Regions from separate parts of the Streptosporangium sp. NPDC087985 genome, predicted to be linked through region 2. Evidence: predicted binding sites of a transcription regulator. Region 2 holds the regulator's gene; each other region holds the start of a gene.
The links. The regulator HrcA, encoded in region 2, represses chaperone genes, less so after heat shock. The targets are predictions, from matches to a motif close to TTGGCACTCTCNNNNNGAGAGTGCCAA.

Region 1 (7,024 bases), on a different contig from region 2:
CTGGAGACCCCGACCGGCGCGGTGATGAGCGGCATCGGGGTCATGACCTCGCGCACGGGACGGCGCTGGTCGGTCTCGAAGCGCATGTCACGGTTGGTGACGATGCCGACGAGCACGCCGCCCGGGTCGGTCACCGGGACACCGGAGATCCGGTAGGTGGCGCAGAGGCGTTCGACATCGGCGAGGGTGGCGTCCGGCGAGCAGGTGACCGGGTTGGTGACCATCCCGGCCTCGGACCGCTTGACAAGATCGACCTGCTGGGCCTGGTCCTCGATGGAGAGGTTGCGGTGCAGGATGCCGATGCCGCCCTGACGGGCCATCGCCACCGCCATCCGGGCCTCGGTGACCGTGTCCATCGCCGCCGAGATCAGCGGGATGCGCAGGGTGATCCCCCGCGACAGCCGCGTTCCGGTGTCAGCCTCACCGGGCTGCAGGTCGGAGTACGCGGGAACCAGGAGCACGTCGTCGAACGTGAGTCCCGGTTCGGTGAACTTGGCCATCTGCAACCCTCCTGCCACGGCGCTCTCATGAGTGGGGAAAGGCGCCGGCCCCCTGGTCGTAGTTTAGAGTCTGGCTCCAAACCTGGGGGACACCGGGGAAAGAAGCCAGGTCCTGAGTGACTGGTGCAGTTCGCAGCCTGTCGGCCACATCAAGGCCATAAGGTGGGATAGTGCTCGACGATGTCCCTCGCGACCCGTTCGCGGATGACCCCGACGACCCGGCGGCGGCGCTGGGAGAGCCAGACGACCCCGAGCCGCTGACCTCAGCCGAACGCGACGAGGCCATGACCGACCTGGCCGACGTGGAGGTCTTCCACTCGCTGCTGGGCCCCCAGGGGGTGCTCGGCCTGGTCCTCGACTGCCCCGAATGCGGCGAGCAGCACTACTTCGACTGGGAGCTGCTCCGCGGCAACCTCCGCCAGATGATCGAGAACGGCAAGCCGCAGGTGCACGAGCCCGCCTGCCGGCCCAACCCCACGGACTACGTCACCTGGGACTACGCCCGGGGCTACGTGGACGGTGTGCTCGACACCGGGGAACATCCCTGATCAACGTCGTCGATCAGGGCGGACAGCAGCCTGACGGCGGCATCGGAGGCGGGGACGTTCTCTCTGCGGGAGAGCGCCTCCAGGAGGGCGTCGGTCTCGGCCACCGCCGGATCCTCCGCCGGCCCGTATCTCCGGACCGGACGTCGTGGATGGACCGTCGTCATGGCAGCGCCCGCTCAGGGCGCTCGCCGGCTCCGCGAGCCCCGCTCCGCGCTCCGCGCCCGTGCTGCCCGAGCAGGCCCGGCTGCTCCATGGTCAAGCCGTCGACTCCAGCTCCGCCATCGCCCGCAACCGTGCCAGCGCCCGATGCTGGGCAACCCGGACCGCCCCTGGTGACATGCCCAGTACATTACCCGTCTCCTCCGCGGACAGGCCCGAGACCACCCTGAGCATCAGCAGCTGGCGCTGATTGTCCGGGAGCCTGGAGAGCAACCTGCGGGCATGCTCGGCCTCGATGTAGCGGACCACGGTCTCCTCCGGCCCCGGGCCCTCGTCGGGCCCGTCCGGGAGGTCCTGGGTGGGTACGGCGGAGCGCACGGAGCTGCGCAGCGCGTCGGCCACCTTATGGGAGGCGATACCGAAGACGAAGGACGCGAACGGGCGCCCCATGTCACGGTAGCGGGGCAGAGCGGACAGCACCGCGATGCACACCTCCTGGGCCACGTCGTCCGCGATGTGATACTGACCGGAAACCCGGCCGAGACGAGCACGGCAATAACGGACGACCATTGGCCGTAACTGCGCGATCAGGGTTTCGATCGCGGTGCGATCCCCTTGAACGGCGAGGCTCGTCAGATCCTTGAGATCATCCCTGTGGGCGACCCCTTCAGATCTCGTCGCAAGCCTTACCCCACTTTTGGCGTCGGCGACGCATCCCTCGGTCACGTTAGGCATGATGCCCGCCCCGATCCGGCCTGTCGTCATAGCAAACGGCTACGGATTGGTCACATTGAGGCGGAGATAACGGGGCGTAATCGAATGACGACAGCGACGACCTTAGTGCGCCTGGATATTTCATTGGATAGCCGAATATGTCGACTATTTGTTAGATAGATCTTTGCTCTTCCAAGAGGAGCATAGTGACGCTTTGGAGCCCCTTGTGGTTTACCGGAAAACAGTACGGCTCGCGCCCCCTGGGGGACGCGAGCCGTACCGGATCCGATGGAGATCAGTGGCCGTGGCCGTGCCCGTGGCCGTGACCACCGGCGGCCGGGGCCTCCTCCTCGGGCTTGTCCACCACGAGGGCCTCGGTCGTCAGCAGCATGCCGGCGATGGAGGCGGCGTTCTGAACGGCCGAGCGGGTGACCTTGACCGGGTCGATGACGCCCTGGGCGATCAGGTCGCCGTACTCGCCCGTGGCGGCGTTGAGCCCCTGACCGGCGGGGAGCTCGGCCACCTTGGTCGTCACGACGTAGCCTTCGAGACCGGCGTTCTCGGCGATCCAGCGAGCCGGCTCGATGAGCGCCTTGCGGACCACGGCGACACCGGTCGCCTCGTCGCCGGAGAGGCCGAGGTCGTCCAGGACCTTGGCGACGTGGATGAGCGCGGAGCCACCGCCGGAGACGATGCCCTCCTCGATCGCCGCACGCGTCGCGGAGATGGCGTCCTCAAGGCGGTGCTTCTTCTCCTTGAGCTCCACCTCGGTGGCCGCGCCGACCCGCAGCACGGAGACACCGCCGGCGAGCTTGGCGAGGCGCTCCTGCAGCTTCTCCCGGTCCCAGTCGGAGTCGGACTGCTCGATGGCGTGCCTGATCTCCTTGACCCGGTCGGCGATCGCCTGCTCGTCACCGGCCCCGTCCACGACGGTGGTGGCGTCCTTGGTGATCACGACGCGGCGGGCGGTGCCGAGCACCTCAAGGCCGACGTTCTCCAGCTTGAGGCCGACCTCCTCGCTGACCACCTGGCCACCGGTGAGGATCGCGATGTCCTGCAGCATGGCCTTGCGACGGTCACCGAAGCCCGGCGCCTTGACGGCGACGGAGGTGAAGATGCCACGGATCTTGTTCGTGACCAGGACGGCAAGGGCCTCACCCTCGACGTCCTCGGCGATGACGAGCAGCGCCTTCTTGGTCTGCGCGATCTTCTCCAGCAGCGGCAGGAAGTCCGCGACGGAGGAGACCTTGCCCTGGGTGATCAGGATGTAGGGGTCCTCCAGGACCGCTTCCATGCGCTCCTGGTCGGTGACCATGTAGGGCGACAGGTAGCCCTTGTCGAACTGGAGACCCTCGGTGAACTCCAGGTCCAGACCCATGGTGTTGGACTCTTCGACGGTGATGACACCGTCCTTGCCCACCTTGTCGAACGCCTCGGCGATCAGCTCGCCGATCTTGGAGTCCTGCGCGGAGATCGTCGCTACGTTCGCGATCTCCTTCTTGTCCTCGACCGGACGGGCGGACTCGATCAGCTTGTCGCTGACGGCCCGGGCCGCGAGGTCGATACCCCGCTTGAGCGACAGGGGCTGGGCACCGGCGGCGACGTTGCGCAGACCTTCGCGGACCATCGCCTGGGCGAGGACGGTCGCGGTGGTCGTGCCGTCACCGGCGACGTCGTTGGTCTTGGTGGCGACTTCCTTGGCGAGCTGGGCGCCGAGGTTCTCGTACGGCGTCTCCAGCTCGACCTCGCGAGCGATGGTGACACCGTCGTTGGTGATGGTCGGCGCACCGAACTTCTTGTCGATGACGACGTTGCGGCCCCGCGGGCCGAGAGTCACCTTCACGGCGTCTGCGAGGGCGTTCACACCACGCTCAAGAGCGCGGCGTGCGTCCTCCTCGAACGACAGGATCTTCGGCATGTCAATCCTCTCTAAAAGTACGTCGGCGTATCAAAGCCCCGGGCGCTCACGCGACCCGGGGCTCGATACGTCATCTTTGTGAAGCGTGAACTACTTCTCGATGATGGCGAGCACGTCGCGAGCGGAGAGCACCAGGTACTCCTCGCCGCTGTACTTCACCTCGGTGCCGCCGTACTTGCTGTAGAGGACGATGTCGCCCTCCTTGACGTCGAGCGGAATCCGCTTGTCGCCGTCCTCGTCCCAGTTGCCGGGGCCCACCGCGAGGACCTTGCCCTCCTGCGGCTTCTCCTTGGCGGTGTCCGGGATCACAAGGCCGGAAGCGGTGGTCTGCTCGGCCTCCAGCGGCTGGACCACAATGCGGTCGCCGAGCGGCTTAACGGGAACCTTGGTGGCGGTCGTCACGTCGGACCTCCCCTTCAGATTTGAATGATCTAGAAGAGGCGACCAGCGGTCTGCCGTCGCGGGTGTCAGACCTGCCTCGTCGCATATGATTTGGCACTCTCGATGGGAGAGTGCCAATACGGAACAGTATGCAAGGAGGCCTTGACAGTCAACACGAACCGCCCGTGTGTGCTTCCGGCGAACATCGCCCCTCCCCCTTCAGGGGACAGAACCCCTCCGATTCGGGGAACATACGGGAGGATGAGGGTGAGATCTGACGGGATGTATGTCGATGACCACACAGAGTGACGGTGACGACGCTACGGTGGACGACGTGACCAGCACGGTAAGCGAGGAGACGGGCACGGCGCGCGCGACGGGCGATCCGCTCGCCAACTGGCCCTACCCCCCGGAGGGGGGGTGGACGGCCGACGACCTCGACGACCTTCCCCAGGAGGGCCCCAACGGCGAGCTGGACTTCTTCAAGCACGTCGAACTCGTCGATGGAGCCCTCATCTTCATGTCCCCCCAGAAGCGTTTCCACGATGTCGTGATCCGCAGGCTCGCAAGCGCCTTTGAGTCCCAGGCACCCGGAAGTCTCGCGGTGGCCACCCAGATGGACATCACCCTTGGTGCCAGGCAGCGCCCCTGTCCCGATGTGCTTCTCATCGATGCCGCCCTGGATCATGAGCACGACCGCACGTCGTATACCCCTGATGAGGTCCATCTGGTCGTGGAGGTGGTCTCGCCCGAGTCCAAGCTGCGTGACCGCGAAGTCAAGCCTCTCCGTTACGCCGGAGCTGGAATAACCCACTTCTGGCGCATCGAGGAAGAGGGCGGCAAACCAATCGTTTACGTCTACGAACTCGACCCCGCCACCCACGCCTACGTCCCTACCGGCATCCATCACGGCAGGCTCTCCGTACAGGTGCCGTTCCCCATCGAGATAGACCTCGCCGACCTGCTGAGCTGAGGCGGTAACGTCGGACGACGTGGACCTTGACGCATTCCGGGAACTGCTGACGCCGCGTGGCCAGGAGGCACTGGGGGCGGCGGCCGAGATCGCCGGTGACGACCCGGTGGCGGCGGTGACGCGGCTCAGGAAGACCTACGACGCCGGCCTGACCTCGGCCGCGCTCACGCAGGCCACGCTCAGACGACGCGCCAGGGAGAAGTTCGGCGCCGACGCCGATCTCATGTACTTCACCTCCGGCGGCCTGGAGCAGGCCACCCGGCGCGAGGTAGCCGACCACCGGACCCGCCGCATCGCCCCGGGCTCCCGGGTCGCCGACGTGTGCTGCGGCATCGGCGGTGACCTCCTCGCGCTGGCCAGGGCCGGATGTGAGGTGGAGGCCGTCGACGCCGACCCGCTCACCGCCGCGATCGCCCAGGCCAACGCCGACGCCCTCGGCTTCGGGGATCGGGTCTCGGTCCGTGCGGCCGACGCCGCCACGCTGGATCCGGCCGCCTTCGACGTCCTGTTCGCCGATCCCGCCCGCCGCACCGCGCGGGGCAGGACCTTCGACCCGATGGCCTACTCTCCGCCGTGGCCCGACGTGCTGGAGATGGTGGCAGCGGCGGAGGCCGCCTGCCTGAAGGTCGCCCCGGGCATCCCCTACGCGTTCATCCCCGCCGGCGCCGAGGCCGAGTGGGTCTCCTACAAGGGCGAGGTCAAGGAAGCCGTGATCTGGTGCGGCGCCCTGGCGGGCGACGCGGAACGCAGGGCGACGATCCTCCCCGCGGGCGCGACGGTGACGCCCGACCCGGCGCTCGGGCCGGTCGGCCACGGCCCCGTCGGCCGGTACGTGTACGAGCCGGACGGCGCGGCGATCCGGGCCCATCTGGTCGCGGAGGTCGCCGCGATGGTCGACGGCCGTCTGCTCGACCCGCACATCGCCTACATCACCGGGGACGTCGCGGCGCGGACGCAGTGGGCGTCCCGATACGAGGTCCACGAAGTGCTGCCGTTCTCGCTCAAACGGCTACGGGCGGCGCTCCGCGAGCGCGGGGTCGGCAACGCGACGATCAAAAAACGCGGTTCGGCGGTCGACGTCGACCGCCTGCGTAAAGATCTGCGACTCTCCGGCGACAACTCAGCCGTGGTTATTCTTACCCGAATTATCGAAAAACCATTTGCCCTTATCTGCACCCCTTCCTGACCTGCCGAAACGGTAAATTCAGATAATTTAGCGGCAATCACGATCTTTTAAAGTCCGCCCTGAAAATCTTGATCCAAAGGCTAGGGTTGTCGCGCGGGCCTTCTTCCCCGCGTGCGGTTCAACCGCGTTCATTAGCAGACCGGACCAATCCCACCGCGCGGCTGAACGTCGGCGAGTGAAGGAGTTTTCGGTGGATCACTCCGACCGCATCCCGCTCCAGACGGGCAGCCAGGCCGCCATCTCCGACCGGATGCGCGAGCTCCTTGCCCGCGCCGCCCAGGATCACGTGTACGAGCAGCGCACTCAGGGGGCCGTGCTGGACGAGATCCGCCAGCGCCTGGAGAGCATGGAGTGGTTGCTGCGGGAGGTGAGGGAGCGCGAGCTCGGCGGGCTGAGCGGCACGCTGGAATCCGTCCACGGCCGGCTGGACGACATCTCCGTCCGCCCACCGGTCTGGGCCGAAGGTCTCGCCCAGCATGTCGAGGCGGTCCGCGACCGGGTGGACGCCATAGGCGAGCGCGTGGGCTCCGTCAGCCAGCGCGTCGACTCCGTCCGTGACCGGGTCATCCCTCTCGGGGAGCTACCGAGCCTGTGGGCCGATGTCGGCGCCGTCGGCGAGAACGTGGACGAGGCCCTCATCCGCCT
Region 2 (7,024 bases):
CCGCCCGGCGCGCGCCGTGCGGGAGGCCAGGGAGGCCGGGTTCGACCACGTCAACCTCGACCTGATCTACAGCACGCCGGGGGAGAGCGACGACGACTGGCGCGCCTCGCTGGCAGCGGCGATCGAGGCCGGTCCCGACCACGTGTCGGCCTACTCGTTGATCGTGGAGGACGGCACCAGGCTGGCGGCCAGGATCCGGCGCGGTGAGCTGCCGATGCCCGACGACGACGTGGCCGCCGACCGTTATCTCATCGCCGACACCATGCTTGCCGAGGCCGGGTTCGAGTGGTACGAGGTGTCTAACTGGGCGACCTCGGAGGCCGGGCGCTGCCGTCACAACCTGCTCTACTGGACCGGTGGCGACTGGTGGGGCGTCGGCCCCGGCGCGCACAGCCACGTCGGTGGCACCCGGTGGTGGAACGTCAAGCATCCGGCGGCCTATGCCCAGCGCCTGGCCTCCGGCGTCTCGCCCGCGCACGCGCGCGAGGTGCTGGCTCCGGAGGACAGGGCGGTGGAGCGGCTGATGCTGGAGCTCAGGCTCGCCCAGGGCTTCCCGCTCAGAGAGATCGAACGGCCGCCGGTGGTCGCCCGGGCGCTGGCCGACGGCCTGCTGGAGGTGGAGCCGTTCAAGGCGGGCCGTGCGGTGCTGACGCTGCGCGGCCGTCTTCTGGCCGACGCGCTGGTGCGCGATCTGACCTGAGACCGTCCGTGATCAGCTGACGAAGCGGATGTTCATCGGATAGCGGTAGTTCTCGCCTCGGTTGGCCGCTACGGCGGCGAGGATCATCCAGATGATCGACCCGATCCAGACCACGAACATCAGGACGAAGCCGATCAGGACGAACGCCAGGACCCAGGAGACGGTGTAGGCGATCAACAGGGTGAGCTGGAAGTTGAGCGCCTCCGCCGCCTGGGTCCGCACGTAGGGGGACTCGTCCTTCTTCACCAGGTACAGCACCAGAGGGCCGACGAACCAGGTCAGCAGGCCCAGCAGATGGGCGAGCATGGCCATGGTGGTGTCATCGCCGCCGGGCCGGGGGCCGTACATCCCCGGCGGTGCCGGGTGTCCGTAACCGGGCGGCGGTCCGTACGGACCAGGTGGCGGGTAGCCGCCCTGGTAGCCGTGGCCGCCCGGTCCGTACGGCGGGATGGGTGGTGGGTAACCCTGGCCGGGCTGGGGGGAGCCGGGCTGGGGCGGTTGGCCGACGTGTCTGGTGTGCTCGTCGTCCGCGGGCTCGCGCCACGGAGTCTCGGGATTGTCGCTCATGGCCCTTCCTGAGGGGGTGAGGGGTCGGGCGTGTCCTCGCCGGGAAACGTCACAAAGTCGATCAACTCCTCGACCGGGCCGAGGAGCTCTGGTTCCAGATCGGCGTAGGTGGAGACCGATCCGAGAATGCGGCGCCAGGCGTCTCCGGGCTCCAGATCCCAGCCCAGGGCGGCGATGACCCCGTCCTTCCAGGGTACGCCGCGCGGCACCGGCGGCCAGGAGGCGATTTTCAGCACCGAGGGCTTGACCGCCTGCCAGACGTCCACAAACGGGTGCCCGGCGATCAGCACGTGCGGTGAGGAGATCTGCGCGGCGATCCGGCTCTCCTTCGAGCCGGGGACCAGGTGGTCGACGAGCACGCCCAGGCGGCGACCGGGGCCCGGTCCGAACTCCGCCACGATCGAGGGCAGGTGGTCGACCCCTTCGAGATACTCCACGACCACGCCCTCGACCCGGAGGTCATGGCCCCAGACCTTCTCCACGAGCGCGGCGTCGTGCACGCCTTCCACGTAGATCCGGCTCTCCTTGGCCACCTGGGCGCGCAGGCCCTCCACCGCGATGGAGCCCGAGGCGCTGCGCCGGGGGGTCTGCGGCGCGGAGGCGGGCCGTACCAGCGTCACCACCCTGCCCTCCAGGAGGAACGCGGCCGGCTCCAGCGGGAACAGCCGCCGTCGCCCGAACCGGTCCTCCAGGGTGACGGCCTCCTTGTCGCAGGCCACCACGGCGCCGCAGAAGCCGCCGTCGGCGTCCTCCACGACCAGGTCGAGCTCGGCGGGAACCTGGGGGATCTTCCCCTTGAGAGGGCGCCGCCAGTTCTCCGCCAGCACGTCGCGTCCGTACATCAGCCACCGCCCACTCTCTCCCCGGGGATCAAAGGGACGGTAGCAAATGCCGCGATCACCCGCCGTGTGGTCAGGAATGTCCCCGTCGCGGTGGTTGGAATCCCCCGCCTTCAGCCGTGGGGAGGAAGTCAAGTCGTCGCGTTATCGCACCCCGCGGGCGGGAGCCGTACACTTGGCACTCGGGAACACAGAGTGCCAGTCCTGGCGTTTCACGTTCGGGTGCGGACAGGGAGGTGAGCGCGGTGGTCGACGACCGTAAGCTGGCGGTGCTCCGCGCCATCGTCGAGGACTACGTGTCCACCAACGAGCCGGTGGGCTCCAAAGCCCTCGTCGAACGGCGCAACCTGGGTGTGTCGTCCGCGACCGTCCGTAACGACATGGCGGTTCTGGAGGACCAGGGCTACATCGCCCAGCCCCACACCAGCGCCGGCCGGGTCCCCACGGACAAGGGCTACCGGCTGTTCGTCGACCGGCTGTCGCAGGTGAAGCCGCTGTCGAGTGCGGAGAGGAAGGCCATCGAGACCTTCCTCGCCGGCGCCGTCGACATCGACGACGTCGTGATGCGCACGGTACGGCTGCTGGCGCAGCTTACCCGTCAGGTCGCCGTCGTGCAGTACCCCACGCTGACCAACTCCACGGTCCGCCACGTCGAGCTGGTCCCGCTGAGCGAGCGCCGGCTGATGTTCGTGCTCATCACCAACACGGGACGGGTCGAGCAGCGCGTGGTCGAGCTGCCCGACGTGGTCGACGAGACCCGCGTCGCCCATCTGCGCGCGACTCTCAACGCCTGCCTGGACGGATGCGGGCTGGCCCGCGTTCCGGACATGGTCGCCGACCTGCCCGAGCGGCTTCCGGCGGAGGACCGGCCGCTCGCGGCCACGGTTCTGTCGGTGCTGCTGGAGTCCCTGGTGGAGCGGCATGATGAGAAGATTGTTTTCGCCGGGGCCGCCAACCTCGCGGGAGCCGACTTCACCGTCGGACTCCGCGACGTGCTGGAGGCTCTGGAGGAGCAGGTCGTGCTCATGCGCCTGCTCGGTGAGACCTCCGACCTGTCGGCCCTGACGGTGCGGATCGGCTCAGAGAACCCCTATACGGGTCTCCAGGGCACATCGATCGTCGCCGCCGGATACGGTTCGGGGGACAAGCAACTGGCCCGGCTCGGTGTGCTGGGTCCGACGCGAATGAACTACCCGGTCACGATGGGCGCGGTGCGCGCGGTGGCACGCTACGTCAGCCAGATCCTGGCTGCATCCTAAGAGGTCAACTAAGTGGCTAAGAGCGACTACTACGGCACCCTCGGGGTGCGCCGTGACGCCAGTGCGGAAGAGATCAAGAAGGCGTACCGTCGTCTGGCGCGAGAGCTGCATCCTGATGTGAATCCCGATCCTGAGACCCAGGAGAGGTTCAAGGACATCACGCAGGCATACGAGGTGCTTTCCGACGCCAACAAGCGCCAGATGTACGACATGGGCGCCGACCCGTTCGCCTCGGGCGCCGGTGCGGGCGCGGGAGGTTTCGGCGCGGGTTTCCCGTTCAGCGACATCATGGACGCCTTCTTCGGCGCGGCCGGTGGCGGCGGGGGCCGTGGACCCCGGTCACGTGCCCGCCGGGGCCGCAACGCCACCATCCGGGTGGAGCTCGACCTGAGCGAGTCGGCCTTCGGCACCACCCGCGAGCTGGTGGTCGACACCGCCGTGCTCTGTGAGGTCTGCACGGGCTCCGGCGCCGCGGCCGGCACTCACCCCAGCACCTGTGACATGTGCCATGGCCGGGGTGAGGTCTCCCAGGTCACCCGGTCCTTCCTGGGCCAGGTCATGACCTCCCGGCCCTGTCCCCAGTGCGGCGGGTTCGGCTCGATCATCCGCAACCCCTGCCAGGAGTGCTCCGGCGACGGCCGGGTCCGCACGCGGCGGACCATCAAGGTCCGCATCCCGGCCGGTGTGGAGGACGGCACCCACATCCAGCTCGCCGGTGAGGGCGAGATCGGCCCGGGTGGCGGGCCGCCCGGCGACCTGTTCCTGGAGATCGTCGAGCGCTCGCACGAGATCTTCGAACGCCGGGGTGACGACCTGCACTGCACCGTGCAGATCCCGATGACCGCGGCCTCGCTCGGCACCATCCTGACCATGGAGACGCTCGACGGCGCGGAGGAGCTCGACATCCGGCCGGGTACCCAGTCCGGGCAGACCATCCCGCTCTACGGCCGCGGCGTCCAGCACCTCAACGAGACCGGCCGCGGCGACCTGCTGATCCACGTCAACGTGGAGACACCCGCCCGCCTCGACCCGGCTCAGGAGGAGCTCATGCGCGAGCTCGCCAAGCTCCGTGGCGAGGAGCGCCCGCCCGGCAAGTTCGCCCCCGGCCAGCAGGGGTTCTTCTCCCGGCTACGGGACGCTTTCAATGGCCGCTGACAGGGGCGTCCGCCGGCCGCGCCGGCACGTCTCCACCGGCCGATGACGGCTCCGGTCTTCCTGGCCGATCCGGCGGATCTGGTCCGGACGGAGTTCATGTTGGGTGGCCCGGAGGGACGCCACGCGGCGGCCGTACGGCGGCTGCGGGCCGGAGAGCGGCTTGACCTGACCGACGGCGCGGGCACTGTGGCCGAGTGCGTGGTCCGAGACGCGGGCAAGGACTCCCTCCGCGTCGAGGTGCTGCGCCGCTACGACGTGCCGGCCCCGCGACCCCGCCTGGTCGTGGTGCAGGGGCTGCCCAAGGGCGACCGGGGCGAACTGGCCGTGGAGATGATGACCGAGGCGGGGGTCGACGTGATCGTCCCCTGGGCCGCGACCCGGTCCGTCACCCAGTGGAAGGGCGAGCGTGCGGTCAAGTCGCTCAATCGCTGGCGTTCCACAGCGCGTGAGGCGGGTAAGCAGGCTCGCCGCTTCCATCTGCCCGAGGTGACCGAACCCGTCACCACCGCCGGGGTCGCCGCGCTGCTGTTGGAGGCGGCCCTGGGCATCGTGCTGCACGAGGAGGCGGCCTCCCCGCTCTCCACGCTGGAGCTCCCCGGCGCCGGTGACATCGTCGTGGTGGTCGGCCCCGAGGGCGGGGTCGCCGAGGAGGAGCTCGCCGCGTTCCGCGCGGCGGGAGCCGTACCGGCGCTGCTCGGACCGACGGTGCTGCGCACCTCGACGGCCGGGGTCGCCGCGGCGGCGGTGCTTCTGGCGCGCACCGGCCGCTGGTGACCTCCTAGCGGTTGGAGGAGATGGAGGCCGGTGCCTCCGTCGGCATCGGAGGCGCCGATTCGTCGGACGGCGGGCACTCCTCGACCGGGCACGGTCTCTCCGAGGGGACGGCGGACTCCGAGGGGTTCACCGCCGGTGTCTCGCACTCCTCAGGGAGCTTCTCGGGTCCGTCCGGCGTGTTCTCGGGGAGCGTCGTGGGGCACGTGGCGGACGGCGTGGGCTTCGGGGCCGGTTTCTGGGTGGCTCTCGGGGTGGGCGGGGGACTGGGCTCGGTACTCCTGGGGGCCGGCGCGGGTGCCGTGGTGCTCGACCCCTGCCTGGTGACGGCCGGGGGCTGGTCGTTGTTCGAGGGGGCCCGCGAGGTGGCGGACATGTCGGGCGTGGTCGACTGGGTGAAGTTGACCTCCCCGCTGTTCACCGTCTGACTCACCTGCTCGCGGAATTCCGGGACCACCATGACGACGGTGGCCGCGACCAGGACGGCTCCCGCAACGGAGGCGCCGGCGCGCCACCACATCAGCCCGCGGAGCCCGCGTCGCTCCACGCGGGCGCGGATGATCTCCAGTCCGTCCGGGGAGGGAACGACCGAGTCCGCCTCCGCGCTGAGGACACGGCGGAGCAGCTCGCCGTACTCGTCGGGGGAGTCGGTCATGACAGTTGCTCCAGTGAGGTTCGTAGGGCGGCCATACCGCGAGCCGTGTGACTCTTGACCGCGCCCTTGCTGATGCCCATGGCGTGGGCGATCTGCGCTTCCGACAGGTCTCCGTAGTAGCGCAGGACCAGCGCCTCCCGCTGACGTGCGGGCAGACCTCGAAGGGCCTCGATGACGGCGGACCGCTCGAACTCCCCGATCGCGCCGTTCTCGGCGCTCGGCGCGTCCGGCATGCCCTTGGGGGCGTACTTCTCCACGACCGCCCGGTGCCGGAGCACCGAGCGTGATCGGTTGACGACCGACTGGCGCAGATAGGCGAGTGCCTTGTCGGTGTCACGCAGGCGACGCCAGGCGCCATGAATGGCGACGAACGCATCCTGCACGACTTCCTCCGCGGTTGCCATATCGCGGACGAGTAACACAGCGAGACGCACAAGCGACCGGTAATGCGCGCTGTACAGCGCGGTAACGGCCATGTCGGCATCCCATCCGACGGGCACCGCCCCCAGCGACCTGTCGGCCACGAGAGTCTCGGTGGTCACATCAGTGGGACGCTCGGCCTTCCCAGAGGGTTTACGCTCTTCCGGTTCATTAGGGGGCATGACCCAGTCGTGTCCTCGCCAGGCGGCCATATCGTGCGAATCACAATGGTCTGCAGTTGTTGAAGTTTGCACACCCACCATATCCGGGTGGATCTTCCTTTGCTGGCGATGCACCATCACCGATTGGCAACGTCCCGGGGAGATAGGGTGCCTGCATGGTGAGCGAGGCCGACTGCCTGTTCTGCAAGATCGTGGCCGGGGAGATTCCCGCGAAGATCGTCCATGAGACCGATCGCACGCTGGCCTTCCGCGACGTCAACCCGCAGGCGCCCACGCACGTGCTCGTGGTCCCCAAGGACCATTACCCTGACGCGGCCGCGCTGGCCGCGGTCGACCACGGACTCGCCGACGACGTGCTCAAGGCGGCGCACGCGGTGGCCGAGCAGGAGGGTGTCGCCGATTCGGGATACCGCCTGGTCTTCAACACCGGCGCAGGGGCGGGCCAGACCGTCTTCCACGTGCACGTACACGTGCTG
Region 3 (7,024 bases), on a different contig from region 2:
ATCCGGTCGCGGTGCGGGTGGTGTCGTCCATTGAACGGCCTCAGCTCTTCTACGATCTGGTGGGCGGCAACGCCTACTACATCAACAGCACCGAACGCTGTTCGATCGGTTTCCCCGTGACCAAGGGGACCCAGAACGGTTTCGTCAGCGCCGGTCACTGCGGGACGACGGGCGACACCACGGCCGGCTTCAACCAGGAAAATCAAGGCGTCTTCCAGGCGTCGACCTTCCCGGGCAACGACTACTCCTGGGTCGCGGTGAACGGCGACTGGACGCCCACGTCATCGGTGAGCAACGGCACCGGCGGCGTGGTGAACGTCGCCGGCTTCACCGCGTCCATCGAGGGCGCCTCGGTCTGCCGATCGGGCTCCACCACCGGCTGGCACTGCGGCACCATCCAGCAGCGCAACACCAGCGTCACCTACCCCCAGGGCACCATCAACGAACTGGTCCGGACCAACGTCTGTGCCGAGCCCGGCGACTCCGGTGGTTCCTTCATCGCCGTCGACCAGGCTCAAGGGGTCACCTCCGGCGGCTCCGGCGACTGCACCTCCGGGGGAGTCACCTACTTCCAGCCGATCGCCCCGATCCTCTCGGCGTACGGCCTGACCTTGATGACCAGCGCCGGTTCCACTCCGCCGCCACCGATCTCACCGACGACTCCGCCGACTCCGACGACTCCGCCGACTTCGAGCTTCTGCACCGGCTACGCGAAGACCGTCACCGGCACGCTGGCCAGCGGTAAATCCGCCTACCAGCCGAACAACCTGTACTACCGGTCGAACGCGAGAGGTGTCCACTCCGGCTGCCTGGACGGCCCCGACGGCACCGACTTCGACCTCTATCTGCAGAAGTGGAACGGCCGGGCCTGGGTTACCGTCGCCACCTCCGACAGTCCGAACCCCGACGAGAAGATCAGCTATACCGGCACGCCCGGCTACTACCGTTACCGCGTGAACGCATTCAGCGGCTCCGGCAACTACAGCCTGGGCTACAGCGCGCCGTAACCCACGCCCAGAGTGATCATCCTGGGGCGTGGATGACGGCGCAGGCCGGAAGTGGGACGGCGCTCCGCGCCGGACGGGTGATCGAATGCCCGTCCGGGGTGGAGCGCCGTTGGCTCTCCGAGAACGGACGGGACGCGGGGCGGTGACCCCTGACCCCGCCGTAGCGTTAATGATCCGGCTGCGGGCAGGTGTGGGCGGTCCGTTCCACGGCCGGCGGCTCTGATCCGGCTGTCCGACAGGTAACACGTTGCATCTCGCGGAGTGAGACATCTGGTCAGGGTGACGGGAAGGCGAGGTAGAGTGCGTACGACCTGCTCGTCAGGTCTCCAACTGAATATTTGCTCATCCAGAGGGGTGGAGGGACCGGCCCTGCGAAGCCCCGGCAACCCTCCCGGTTCAAGACTCGTGATCTGACGAGGTCGGCCGGGACAGGTGCCAATTCCGGTCTGCGACCAGGGTGGTCGCAGACGAAGATGAGGGAAAGGCCTCGCTTCATGGCGCTCGCAAGCAGTGAAACCACCTCCACCTCCTCGCTCGGCCGTGTCGAAGACACGCGGAGCCGGCGCTTCGGCCCCGCCGTGGCGCTGTCCTGTCGCGAGTGCGGTGCCCGCTACGACCTCGGTCCCGACTTCGCCTGTGCCGAGTGTTTCGGGCCCCTGGAGATCGCCTACGACTTCGGGCACGTGACCCGTGAGCAGATCGCCGAGGGCCCTGCCAGCATCTGGCGTTACCGCTCCCTGCTGCCCGTCCCGGCGGATGTGGCCACCAAGCCCAACATGAACCCCGGCTGGACCAGGCTCGTCAACGCCGGCAACCTCGCCCGCGAGCTGGGCCTGCGCTCGCTGCACGTGAAGGACGACTCGGGCAACCCCACGCACTCCTTCAAGGACCGCGTGGTGGCCATCGCCGTCGAGGCGGCCCGCAACTTCGGCTTCCACACCCTCTCCTGCTCCTCCACCGGCAACCTGGCGGGCGCGGTGACCGCGGCCGCCGCCCGGGCTGGGCTGGACGCCTGCGTGTTCATCCCCGCGGACCTGGAGCAGGCCAAGATCGTCATGGCGTCGGTGTACGGGGGCCGGCTCATCGGCATCGAGGGCACCTACGACGACGTGAACCGCTTCTGCTCCGAGCTCATCGGGGACGAGCTGGGCGAGAGGTGGGGCTTCGCGAACGTCAACCTGCGGCCCTACTACGCCGAGGGCTCCAAGACCCTGGCCTACGAGATCGCCGAGCAGCTCGGCTGGCGCATCCCCGACCAGATCGTCATCCCGGTCGCGTCCGGCTCCCAGCTCACGAAGATCGACAAGGCGTTCAAGGAGTTGATCGCACTCGGCCTCGTCGAGGACAGGCCGTACAAGATCTTCGGTGCCCAGGCCGAGGGGTGCTCGCCGGTCTCGGCCGCCTACAAGGCGGGCCACGACGTGATCCGCCCGGTCAGGCCCGACACCATAGCCAAGTCGCTGGCGATCGGGAACCCCGCCGACGGTCCCTACGTGCTGGACATCGCCCGGCGCACCGGCGGCGGGGTGGAGGACGTCACGGACACCGAGATCGTCGACGCGATCCGGCTGCTGGCCAGGACCGAGGGGATCTTCGCCGAGACCGCGGGCGGAGTCACCGTCGGCGTGCTGCGCAAGCTGGTCGCCTCGGGGCGGATCGACCCCGACGCCGAGACCGTGGTCCTCAACACCGGTGACGGTCTCAAGACCCTCGATGCGGTGGCGGGCCAGGCGCGCCCCACCGCTGTCATCCGTCCGTCTCTCGACGCATTCCGTACGGTTATCGCCTGAAAATATGTGAAAGGTACTGAGTTATGAGCGTTTCTGTGCGGATTCCGACTATTCTCCGGACCTACACCGACGGCTCCTCCGAGGTGGGTGGAGAAGGAGCGACGCTGCGCGAGGTTCTGCAGAAGCTCGACGCCGACTTCCCCGGGATTGGTGCTCGCATTCTTGATGAGACGGGCAAGATTCGCCGTTTTGTCAATGTGTACGTCGGGGATGAGGACGTCCGTTTCGCGGACAATCTCGACACGGCCACGCCGTCCGGCGTTCAGGTCTCCATCATTCCGGCGGTCGCCGGAGGCTGATCCTCGGCATCTCCAGCGGTGCCCGCACCGCATCTCCACGACACCCGCACCCGGCCTGGCCGCGTGCGGGTGTCGTGTCATGTGGGGGGGAGTCCGGGCCGGTGGCCCAGGAATGTGATTCGATTTCTGACCGAACAAACGCTCCGGCAAAACACGGTTCCGGCCCTGAATGCGTGCGTAAAGTAGTGGTTTTCTGATTGACTCTGTTGCCCCACGGTGTCCCACGGGTATCGTCGACAATGATCGACGTAGGCGATGTCCATGCCTCGAAGATTGGGGGCTTCGCGAGAGGAATGGGCGATGTCCTCAAGCCCAGTAAGAGGAGTCGGAAGTGGCGCAAGGCACCGTCAAATGGTTCAACGCGGACAAGGGCTACGGCTTCATCGCGGTCGACGGTGGTAAGGATGTGTTCGTCCATTACTCCGCGATCATGATGGACGGCTATCGTGCGCTCGAACAGGGCCAGCGGGTCGAGTTCGAGATCACCCAGGGCCAGAAGGGTCCCCAGGCGGAGTCCGTCCGGGCAGTCTGACGTAGCCGTTCCATCCATCCGTCGGGAAACGCCGGCAGATCCCGTGGCAGCGCGGTCCGCGCGGATCTCCCCGCACGTCGGCCCGGCTCGCCGCTCCTACCGGTGGGCCGGGCCTTCGCTGTGAATCACGTATCTCGCTCTAAGCTGGACGCAGGTCAGGGCGGCGTCGCTTGCACTCGACGGGGTAGAGTGCTAAACAGTTCGTTGGCACTCCCCGTTGGAGAGTGCCAACCCTGGATCGAGACGATGGGACCCGCCGAACGGAGTCGCGGGTCCGCATGCCGTCGCGGGCGTCGGCTCGATCCGGTGCAAGCCACCCTGCGTTTGGGAGGTCTAGCCGTATGGCAGCCAAGATGATCGCGTTTGACGAGGACGCCCGGCGCGGTCTCGAGCGCGGTATGAACCAGCTCGCGGACGCCGTCAAGGTGACCCTCGGCCCCAAGGGCCGTAACGTCGTTCTGGAGAAGAAGTGGGGCGCCCCCACGATCACCAACGACGGTGTCTCCATTGCCAAGGAGATCGAGCTCGAGGACCCGTGGGAGAAGATCGGGGCCGAGCTCGTCAAGGAAGTCGCCAAGAAGACCGACGACGTCGCGGGCGACGGCACCACCACCGCCACCGTGCTCGCCCAGGCTCTGGTGCGTGAGGGCCTTCGCAACGTCGCCGCCGGCGCCAACCCGATGTCCCTGAAGAAGGGCATCGAGGCCGCCGTCGAGCGCGTCTCCGAGGAGCTCTCCAAGCTGGCCAAGGACGTGGAGACGAAGGCGCAGATCGCCTCCACTGCCTCCATCTCCGCGGGCGACCCGCAGATCGGCGAGATGATCGCCGAGGCGATGGACAAGGTCGGCAAGGAAGGCGTCATCACCGTCGAGGAGAGCAACACCTTCGGCCTGGAGCTTGAGCTCACCGAGGGCATGCGCTTCGACAAGGGCCTCATCTCGATGTACTTCGTGACCGACCCGGAGCGTATGGAGGCCGTCCTCGACGACCCGTACATCCTCGTCGTCAACTCGAAGGTCTCCGCGAACAAGGACCTGCTCCCGGTCCTCGACAAGGTCGTGCAGGCGGGCAAGCCGCTGCTGATCATCGCCGAGGACGTCGAGGGCGAGGCCCTGGCCACCCTGGTCGTCAACAAGATCCGCGGTCTGTTCCGCTCGGTCGCCGTCAAGGCCCCGGGCTTCGGCGACCGCCGCAAGGCCATGCTGGGCGACATCGGCATCCTGACCGGTGCCCAGGTCATCAGCGAGGACTTGGGCCTCAAGCTCGAGTCCACCACGCTGGACCAGCTCGGCCGCGCCCGCCAGGTCATCATCACCAAGGACGAGACCACCATCGTCGACGGTGCCGGTGACGCCGAGCAGATCGCCGGCCGGGTCAACCAGATCCGCGCCGAGATCGACAACACCGACTCCGACTACGACCGCGAGAAGCTCCAGGAGCGTCTCGCCAAGCTGGCCGGCGGCGTGGCCGTCATCAAGGCCGGCGCGGCGACCGAGGTCGAGCTCAAGGAGCGCAAGCACCGCATCGAGGACGCCGTCCGCAACGCCAAGGCGGCCGTCGAGGAGGGCATCGTCCCCGGCGGTGGCGTGGCTCTGCTGCAGGCCGGCGCCAAGGCCTTCGACAAGCTGGAGCTCTCCAGCGACGAGGCCACCGGTGCCGCGATCGTGCGCAAGGCCCTTGAGGAGCCGCTGAAGCAGATCGCCGTCAACGCCGGCCTCGAGGGCGGCGTCGTGGTGGAGAAGGTGCGCAACCTCACCCCGGGTGAGGGCCTGAACGCCGCCACGGGTGAGTACGTCAACATGTTCGAGGCGGGCATCATCGACCCGGCCAAGGTGACGCGCTCCGCGCTGCAGAACGCGGCGTCCATCGCGGCGCTGTTCCTCACCACCGAGGCCGTCATCGCCGAGAAGCCCGAGAAGGCCGGTGCCGCTCCCGCCATGCCGGGTGGCGGCGACATGGACTTCTAAGTCCAGCCGCTTTCACGAAAAGAGGCGACCCCGAGGTGTCGGGGCCGCCTCTTTCCGTTGCGGAGCCTGGCCGGAGCGGTGAGAGCCGACGATCGGCGGGTTATGGTCAGACTTTTGTTGATTCAGGCTAACCCCACTGCCCTCAAGTCATGAATGGGCAAAGCGGGCGGTCGCTGAGGCTCAAATCGGCGCGTCGTCTTCCAGGACACAACGGTGTGTAGCCATAGAACAGAGACCTGTTGCGGCGATGGAGGTCTCTGGTGTTGCGGCGTTGGATGAGAAGTGCGATCGAGAATCACCATCGGAAACTATCCGGTCGGTTTCAGCGGCACGGACGGTGGTCCCGCGTCCGCCCGTCCCTGGCCGCGGTGGTCATCGCGACCGGACTGGCCGTGCCGACGGTCACAGCTGTCCCGGCAGGGGCGGCCGCGCCGTCCCCAAGGTACGTTTACGTGGTCAACTCGCAGTCGGGGACCGTATCGGTGATCAACACGATGACCAACAAGGTCGTCACCACCATCCCTGTCGGCGACAACCCTCTTGAGGTGGCGTTCTCCCCCAGCGGCGCCCGCATCTATGTGACCAACCAGGGCACGGACACCGTGTCGGTGATCAACACGACGACCAACAAGGTCATCGCCAATATCGCTGTCGACGACCATCCTCTGGGGATCGCGATCTCTCCCTTCGGTACCCGTGCCTACGTGACCAATACCCAGTCGGACACCGTGACGGTGATCGATGCCCTGACCAACAGGGTCATCGACGTCATCCCCGTCGGTCACAACCCCTTCAGGGTCGCGGCCTCCCCCAACCGCCCCCGTGTCTATGTGACCAACCAGGACTCGGACACCGTGTCGGTGATCAACACCATGACCAACAGGGTCATCGCCACCGTCCCCGTCGGTCACCATCCCTTCGGAGTCGTGGCCTCCCCCAGCGGCGCCCGTGTCTATGTGACCAACCAGGACTCGGACACCGTGTCGGTGATCGATGCCGTGACCAACAAGGTCGTCGCCACCATCCCGGCCGGCCGACACCCCTTCAGGATCGCGATCACACCCGATGGCGCCCGTGCCTATGTGACCAACCTGGACTCGGACCTCGTGTCGGTGATCGATGCCGTGACCAACAAGGTCGTCGCCACCATCCCCGTCGGCCACAACCCCTTCGGAGTAGCGATCTCCCCCAGCGGCGCCCGCGTCTACGTGACCAATCTGGGGGCGAACACCGTGTCGGTGATCGATGCCGTGACCAACAAGGTCGTCGCCACCATCCCGGTCGGTGACGAGCCTTTCGGGGTCGCGGCCGCAAGCATCGTCCGCCCGAGCAGGGCTCCGATCACGGTCCGCAGGCCGCAGGGCCGCCCGCACCGCTCAGAGGCCACGTCCCAGGAGGGACAGGGACAGGGACAGAGGCAGAGACAGGG
Region 4 (7,024 bases), on a different contig from region 2:
GCCCCCCGACGGGCCTCGGTGCGCCTTCCGAGGTGCCCTCCGGGGTAGCTGACCGGTCACGCTGGGTAGGATCTGCCGTACACCGATCGGGGGGTCGGATGAACGCTCGGCGGTCTCAGCGGCATGTGCGGGGCTCATGATGAGCGCCCGGCGGTCTCGGCGGGGCTCACGATGAATGCCCGGCGGTCTCCACGGCACGCGCGGCGCACGGAGGGTCTGGGGATCATCATCGGCGCGCTCATGCTCGGCATGCTGCTCGCCGCGCTGGACCAGACGATCGTCTCGACCGCGCTGCCGACGATCGTCAGTGATCTGGGCGGCCTGGGGGAGCTGTCCTGGGTGGTCACCGCCTACATGCTCTCCTCGACGGTCTCGACGCCCCTGTGGGGCAAGCTCGGGGACCAGTACGGCAGGAAGAGGCTGTTCCAGGCGGCGATCGTCATCTTCCTGGCGGGCTCGGCACTCTGCGGCCTGTCGCGGAACATGGGTGAGCTCATCGGCTTCCGCGCCCTGCAGGGGCTCGGCGGTGGTGGGCTCATGGTGCTCGCCCAGGCGATCGTCGGGGACATCGTGCCCGTCCGCGAGCGGGGGAGGTACCAGGGATTCTTCGGCGCCGTGTTCGCTGTCTCCAGCGTCGCGGGCCCGCTGCTCGGCGGCCTCTTCGTGGATCACCTCTCCTGGCACTGGGTCTTCTACGTCAACCTGCCGATCGGGGTCCTCGCGCTGGCCGTGGTCTCCTCGGCGCTGCCGTCCGGTACGGAGCGGACCCGGCACACCATCGACTACCTCGGCATGGTCTTCCTCGGCGGCGCGGCCGCCTGCCTGGTGCTGATGACCACCTGGGGCGGGACCGTCTACCCCTGGGGCGATCCGGTCGTCGTCGGGCTGGGGGCCGCCTCGGTGGCGCTGTTGGTGCTCTGGCGGCGGGCGGAGAGGCGGGCCAGGGAACCGGTGCTGCCGTTGCGCCTGTTCAGGCTGAGGGCCTTCAACGTGGCCTCGCTGATCGGTTTCGTCGTGGGATTCGCGATGTTCGGCTCGCTCACCTACCTGCCGCTGTTCCTCCAGGTCGTCCAGGGGGTCTCGCCCACGATGTCCGGGATCCACCTGCTGCCGCTGATGGGCGGCCTGCTGGCGACCTCGATCGCCAGTGGCCAGATCATCACGCGCACCGGGAGATACAAGATCTTCCCGATCCTCGGCACCGCGATCGTGACGCTCGCCCTCGGTCTGCTCTCGTCCATCGGCGCGGACGTCTCCACCTTCCGGCTGAGCGCCTACCTGCTCTTGCTGGGCGTCGGCATCGGCCTGGTGATGCAGGTGCTGGTGATCGTGGTGCAGAACGCCGCCGGCTTCGAGGACCTCGGAGTGGCGACCTCGGGGGCCACCTTCTTCCGCCTGATCGGCGGCTCCTTCGGCGTCGCGGTCTCCGGGGCGATCTTCACCTCACGGCTCGGCGACGATCTGGTACGGCTCTCGCGGACGGTGCGGGTTCCGCCGGGGCTGGAGAGGACGGTCCAGTCGGATCCGACGGCCATCCGGACGCTGCCGGCGGAGACCGCCGTGGCGTTCCTCGGAACGTATGCCGACGCGATCGCCCACGTGTTCCTCTACAGCGCGCCGGTGGCCCTGGTCGCCTTCGCCGCGGCCTGGCTGCTGCCGGAGGTGCCCCTGCGGGAGACGACCAAGCCCGCCGACCTGGGCGAGTGCTGCGGCGCCGTGCCCACCGCGCGCTCCTCGCTCGACGAGGTCGAGCGGGGGCTGCGGCGGCTGGCCGACGTGGACATGCGCAGGGACTACTACCGCCGTCTGGGCGACCTGGCCGGTGTGAATCTGCCCCCCGGCGCCGTATGGCTGGTCACGCGGCTGGGCACCCATGGTCCTCAGGCGGGCGTCGAACTCGCCGAGAGAGCGGGGGTGCCGGTCGAAAGGGGCAGGCCGTACGAGGATCTGCTGGTCGCGCGTGGCCTGGTCAGCAGGGACGGTGACGGCGTCCTGGCGCTCACCCCGGCCGGGGAGCGGGCGGCCGATCGGCTGGTCGTGGAGGCCCGTGAGGGCCTCGGGCGGCTGATCCAGGACTGGGACCCCGAGGGGCATCCCAAGCTCCGTGAGCTGCTGCGCAGTCTCCCTCGCGAGCTGCTCGGCTCGGCGGCCGATCGCCCGCGGAACGGCTGGTCGCCGGTGGAAAAGGCTGATAACCCGCAGAACGGCTGATCGCCCGCGGAACGGCTGACCCGTCCCCCGCGGGGGCGGGCTCCGTCGCGGGGTGGGCGGCTCAGGAGGCCGCGGCCGCCGGGCTGCTCGTGGCCTTCGCCGGCGCCGAGCTCGTGGACTCCGTCGACGAGCCGGAGGAACCGGACGAGCTGGACGAGTCGGAGGTCGATGAGGACGACGCGCCCGTGCTGCTGGAGCTCACCGTGCTGGTGGCGGAGGACCGGCTGTCGGTCCGGTAGAAACCCGAACCCTTGAAGACGATGCCGACCGCGGAGAACACCTTGCGGAGATCGCCGGCGCACTTCGGGCACTCGGTGAGCGCATCGTCGGAGAACTTCTGGACGATGTCGAACTCGTTGCCGCATGCACTACAGGCGTACTGGTAGGTGGGCACGCGCTCCTCCTTTTAGGTCCGCGCCGATTGGCACTCTACTGACGCGACTGCTAATGGTACGCAGCCGACAGGCATAAACGCGAGTCGGAGCCATCGCATTCCACGTGGATCAGGCGCCCCGCTCGCCGAACCAGCCGGCGAGTTTGCCCCTGCGGCTGATCGCCCGTATCCGTCTCTCGGCCGCATCCCTGCAGGCCGCGGTGGTCACGACCAGGAGCTGGTCGTCGAGCATGATCCTTGTGGAGTCGGTGGGCACGAACGTCCGGCCGTCCCTGACGATCAGCGTGACCTGGGCGTCGGTGGGCAGTCTCAGCTCGAAGATCTCCACGCCATGCAGCTTGGAGGTCGGCGGCACCGTGATCTGCAGCAGGTCGGCGTTGAGCTCCTCCAGCGGAGCCGACTCCACCTCCAGATCACGGGCCTCGTCGGGGGTGGAGAGCCCGAGCAGCTTCGCCACGAAGGGCAGCGTCGGCCCCTGCACCAGGGTGTAGACGACGACGATGACGAAGACCTCGTTGAACACGAGCTTGGCGGTGCCGTTGGCCACCGTGGTGGCGGCCCAGGGGATGGTGGCCAGCACGATGGGCACCGCCCCGCGCAGTCCCGCCCACGACAGGAACGCCTGTTCCCGCCAGTTCAGGCGGCCGACCCGCGCCAGCCGTACCAGGAAGGCCGAGACGACGATCGACAGCGGCCGGGCCACCAGGACCAGGATCAGCCCCGTCACCAGGCCCGGGACGATCGCCGACGACATCTCCGACGGGTTGGCCAGGATGCCGAGCATGACGAACAGGCCGATCTGGGCCAGCCAGGCCACGCCCTCGGCGAATCCCCGGGAGGAGCCCCGGTGGGGCATCCGGGAGTTGCCCATCACCAGGGAGGCCAGGTAGACCGCCAGGAACCCGCTGCCGTGCAGGAGTACGGCTCCGGCGTAGGCGACGAACGCCAGCGCGAGCACCGCGAGCGGATAGAGGCCGGAGACCGGCAGCGCGATGCGGCGCAGCGCGTAGACGCCCAGCGGCCCGACGGCCAGGCCGGCGATCGCGCCCACCACCAGCTCGAAGACGACCAGCAGCAGCGCGTTTCCCAGGCTGGGCGAGGCAGCGGCGCTCAGCAGCATCACGGCGATGACGGTGGGCGCGTCGTTGAGACCGGACTCGGCCTCCAGGATGCCCGCCAGGCGCGGGGGCAGGGGGAGGCGGCGCAGAACGGAGAAGACGGCCGCGGCGTCGGTGGACGCGAGGATCGCGCCGAGCAGCAGCGAGGTCCGCCATTCCATGCCGAGCAGCAGGCGCACCGGGATCGCGACGGCCGCGACGCTCACCCCGACACCGACGGTGGCCAGCACTATCGCGGTCGGGACGGAACGCTTGACGTGGTTCCAGTTGGTGGTCAGGCCACCCTCGGCGAGGATGATCGCCAGGGCGATCAACCCCATCTGCTGGGCGAGCTCAGGGTTCTCGAACTGGAGCCCGAAGCCGGACTCGCCGATGACCAGGCCGAAGCCCAGGAAGATGAGGAGGCTCGGCAGTCCGCTCCGATGGGCGACCCGCACCGCCAGGATGGCCGCGATGACGATTCCGGCACCCAGAAGCAGCCAGACGTCCCATCTCACCTGGCACCCCTTAACATCTTCATTCCGGGGACCATTGTGTCGTATTCAGTCCGTTGTCAGGCGCGTCCGGTGGCCACCCGGGTGATTCCGCTCGGCAGAGCCGCGTAGCGGACCGGCAGGTCATGGGGCTCGGCGGGGACATCTTCCAGCAGTTCACCCTCGTGCAGCAGGGCGACCGTCGGCACGTTCGGGCCGACCCGGGCCAGTGCCCGGTCGTAGGAGCCGCCGCCGCGGCCGAGCCGTACTCCGGTGGACCTGTCCACCGCCAGCGCGGGAACGATCACCAGGGCCGCGGTCCTGATCGCGTCGACGCCCCGCCGGGTGTCCACCGGCTCCATGATTCCGAAGCGGCCCGGAGCGAGGGTGTCGGGCCCGTCGTAGACCGCCCAGTCGAGATCGTTGTCGGCGCGGAGCACCGGGAGGATCACGGTGGCGCCGTGTTTCCACAGCGCGAAGACCAGTCCGTTGGTCGCCGGTTCCGTGCCGCTCGACCAGTAGCACGCGACGAGTCCGGCCATCTGGACCCAGGGCTGATCCAGAAGCGCCTCCCTCGTCCGCACGGAGGCCGCATGCCGCTCGTCCTCAGGGATCGAGGCACGTGCGGCCTCGATCGCCGAACGCAGCTTCAGCTTGTCCACAGATCCCTCCACTATGGTTTGAGTTATGGCCGACTTCCATCCTGTGACCAAAGCCGTCGTTCCCGCCGCGGGGCTGGGCACCCGGTTCCTGCCGGCGACCAAGGCCACTCCCAAGGAGATGCTGCCGATCGTCGACAAGCCCGCGATCCAGTATGTCGTCGAGGAGGCCGTCTCCGCCGGTCTGCTCGACGTCCTCATGGTCACCGGCAAGAACAAGCGGTCCATCGAGGATCACTTCGACCGGGCGATCGAGCTCGAAGACCTCCTGGAGGCCAAGGGAGACGACGAACGACTCTCCCAGGTGCGTGAACCCGCCGACCTCGCGACCCTTCACTACGTGCGGCAGGGGGAGCCGCGCGGCCTCGGCCACGCCGTACTCTGCGCCAAGCAGCACGTGGGCGACAACCCGTTCGCCTGCCTGCTCGGCGACGACCTGATCGACTACCGCGACGAACTCCTCAAACGCATGATCGAGGTGCGCCGCACCCATGGCGGCAGCGTCGTCGCGCTGATGGAGGTGCCCAAGGAGCAGGTCTCCCTGTACGGCTGCGCCGCCATCGAGCTCACCTCCGAGGACGACGTGGTCCGGGTGACCGACCTGGTGGAGAAGCCCGCCGCCGAGGACGCCCCGTCCAACTGGGCCGTCATCGGCCGCTACGTGATCGACCCGGCCGTGTTCGAGGTCCTGGAGAACACCCCTCCGGGCCGTGGCAACGAGATCCAGCTGACCGACGCCCTGCGCACCCTGGCCGGTCGCGGCAGCGCCGAGGGCGGCCCGGTCCACGGCGTGCTGTTCCGCGGCCGTCGCTACGACACCGGCAACAAGCTCGACTACCTCCGCACGGTGGTGCAGTTCGCCGCGGACCGTCCCGACCTGGCGCCGGAGTTCATGCCCTGGCTGAAGGAATTCCTGGCCTCCCGATGAGCCCGACGAGCCCCATGAGCCCGATGCGATCGGTCGACGACCATCTGGCGGACATCCTGCGTACCGTGCGGGTGCTCGCCCCGCTGGAGCTCGACCTGGAGCTCGCACTGGGCACCGTCCTGGCCGAGGAGATCACCTCTCCGGTCGCGCTGCCGCCGTTCGACAACTCGGCCATGGACGGCTACGCCGTACGGGCGCAGGACGTCAGCCGGGTCCCGGTGACGCTCCCGGTGATCGGCGACATCGCGGCCGGCGGCGACGGGGGGCTCACCGTCGGCCCCGGCACGGTGACGCGGATCATGACCGGCGCCCCGATGCCCGAGGGCGCCGACACGGTGATCCCGGTCGAGTGGACCGACGGCGGCACGGACCAGGTCACGATCAACCGGTCGGCGCCGGAGGGGAACGCGATCCGGCGGGCGGGCGAGGACGTGCTCCCCGGTGAGATCGTGCTGCCGGCGGGCACCCTGATCGGGCCGGCTCAGCTGGGCGTCCTGGCCGGGGTCGGGCGCCGCCGGGTGCTGGCACGGCCCCGCCCGAGGGTCGTGGTGATCTCTACCGGAGCCGAGCTGGCCGAGCCGGGCACGCCCCTGGCCCCCGGCCAGATCTGGGAGTCCAACAGCTACACCCTGGTCGCCGCCGTCCGCGAGGCCGGCAGTGAGGGATACCGGGCCGGGGTCGTGGCCGACGACGCCCGGCTCTTCCTCGACCAGCTCGACGCCCAGCTCCTGCGGGCCGATGTCGTGATCACCAGCGGTGGCGTCTCGATGGGCGCCTACGAACCGGTCAAGGAGGCGCTCGCCCCCCTCGGCACGGTCCGCTTCGACCGCGTCGCCATGCAGCCGGGCATGCCCCAGGGGTTCGGCGTGGTGGGCGAGGACCAGATCCCGATCTTCGCGCTGCCGGGCAACCCGGTGTCGTCCTTCGTGTCGTTCATGCTGTTCGTCCGGCCGGCACTCCTGAAGATGCGCGGCCTGCACGCCGGTCCCACCCCGACCGTCCGGGCCGTGACCACCTCGCCGCTCCGCTCGCCCGCGGGCAGGCGGTCATACCTGCGGGCGGTGCTGGCCGACGACGGCTCGGTGGCCCCCGTGCGGGGACAGGGCTCACACCAGCTCGCCGCCCTGGCCTCGGCCAACGCTCTGATCGTGGTCCCCGAGGACGTCACCGAGCTGCCCGGAGGCGCGACCGTGGAGGTCATCCGGCTGTGAGCGAACGTGCCGGGGACGGCGACCTGAAAG

Region 1: the regulator HrcA is predicted to act here: its motif matches at 4,332-4,358, upstream of groES (co-chaperone GroES).
Region 3: the regulator HrcA is predicted to act here: its motif matches at 3,833-3,859, upstream of groL (chaperonin GroEL).
Region 4: the regulator HrcA is predicted to act here: its motif matches at 2,633-2,659, upstream of ACIN94_RS03660 (FmdB family zinc ribbon protein).

The regions. Positions count from the first base shown of each region.
Region 1 covers NZ_JBIUTQ010000004.1:215,150-222,173, forward strand. The annotation lists gene guaB (IMP dehydrogenase) at 1-500, opposite strand, end outside; gene ACIN94_RS12075 (DUF5319 family protein) at 671-1,048, shown strand; gene ACIN94_RS12080 (hypothetical protein) at 1,009-1,152, opposite strand; gene ACIN94_RS12085 (sigma-70 family RNA polymerase sigma factor) at 1,304-1,942, opposite strand; gene groL (chaperonin GroEL) at 2,217-3,839, opposite strand; gene groES (co-chaperone GroES) at 3,930-4,241, opposite strand; gene ACIN94_RS12100 (Uma2 family endonuclease) at 4,513-5,193, shown strand; gene ACIN94_RS12105 (methyltransferase domain-containing protein) at 5,213-6,379, shown strand; gene ACIN94_RS12110 (hypothetical protein) at 6,570-7,024, shown strand, end outside.
Region 2 covers NZ_JBIUTQ010000006.1:178,528-185,551, forward strand. The annotation lists gene hemW (radical SAM family heme chaperone HemW) at 1-700, shown strand, start outside; gene ACIN94_RS15530 (DUF4870 domain-containing protein) at 713-1,267, opposite strand; gene ACIN94_RS15535 (DUF3097 domain-containing protein) at 1,264-2,109, opposite strand; gene hrcA (heat-inducible transcriptional repressor HrcA) at 2,352-3,365, shown strand; gene dnaJ (molecular chaperone DnaJ) at 3,378-4,520, shown strand; gene ACIN94_RS15550 (16S rRNA (uracil(1498)-N(3))-methyltransferase) at 4,563-5,294, shown strand; gene ACIN94_RS15555 (hypothetical protein) at 5,299-5,946, opposite strand; gene ACIN94_RS15560 (SigE family RNA polymerase sigma factor) at 5,943-6,422, opposite strand; gene ACIN94_RS15565 (histidine triad nucleotide-binding protein) at 6,707-7,024, shown strand, end outside.
Region 3 covers NZ_JBIUTQ010000005.1:351,969-358,992, reverse strand. The annotation lists gene ACIN94_RS14750 (S1 family peptidase) at 1-1,007, shown strand, start outside; SAM riboswitch class I at 1,347-1,487, shown strand; gene thrC (threonine synthase) at 1,502-2,797, shown strand; gene ACIN94_RS14740 (MoaD/ThiS family protein) at 2,821-3,096, shown strand; gene ACIN94_RS14735 (cold-shock protein) at 3,428-3,628, shown strand; gene groL (chaperonin GroEL) at 3,970-5,595, shown strand; gene ACIN94_RS14725 (cytochrome D1 domain-containing protein) at 5,871-7,024, shown strand, end outside.
Region 4 covers NZ_JBIUTQ010000001.1:753,055-760,078, forward strand. The annotation lists gene ACIN94_RS03655 (MFS transporter) at 172-2,211, shown strand; gene ACIN94_RS03660 (FmdB family zinc ribbon protein) at 2,273-2,605, opposite strand; gene ACIN94_RS03665 (potassium/proton antiporter) at 2,715-4,220, opposite strand; gene ACIN94_RS03670 (5-formyltetrahydrofolate cyclo-ligase) at 4,277-4,858, opposite strand; gene galU (UTP--glucose-1-phosphate uridylyltransferase GalU) at 4,884-5,783, shown strand; gene glp (gephyrin-like molybdotransferase Glp) at 5,807-6,994, shown strand.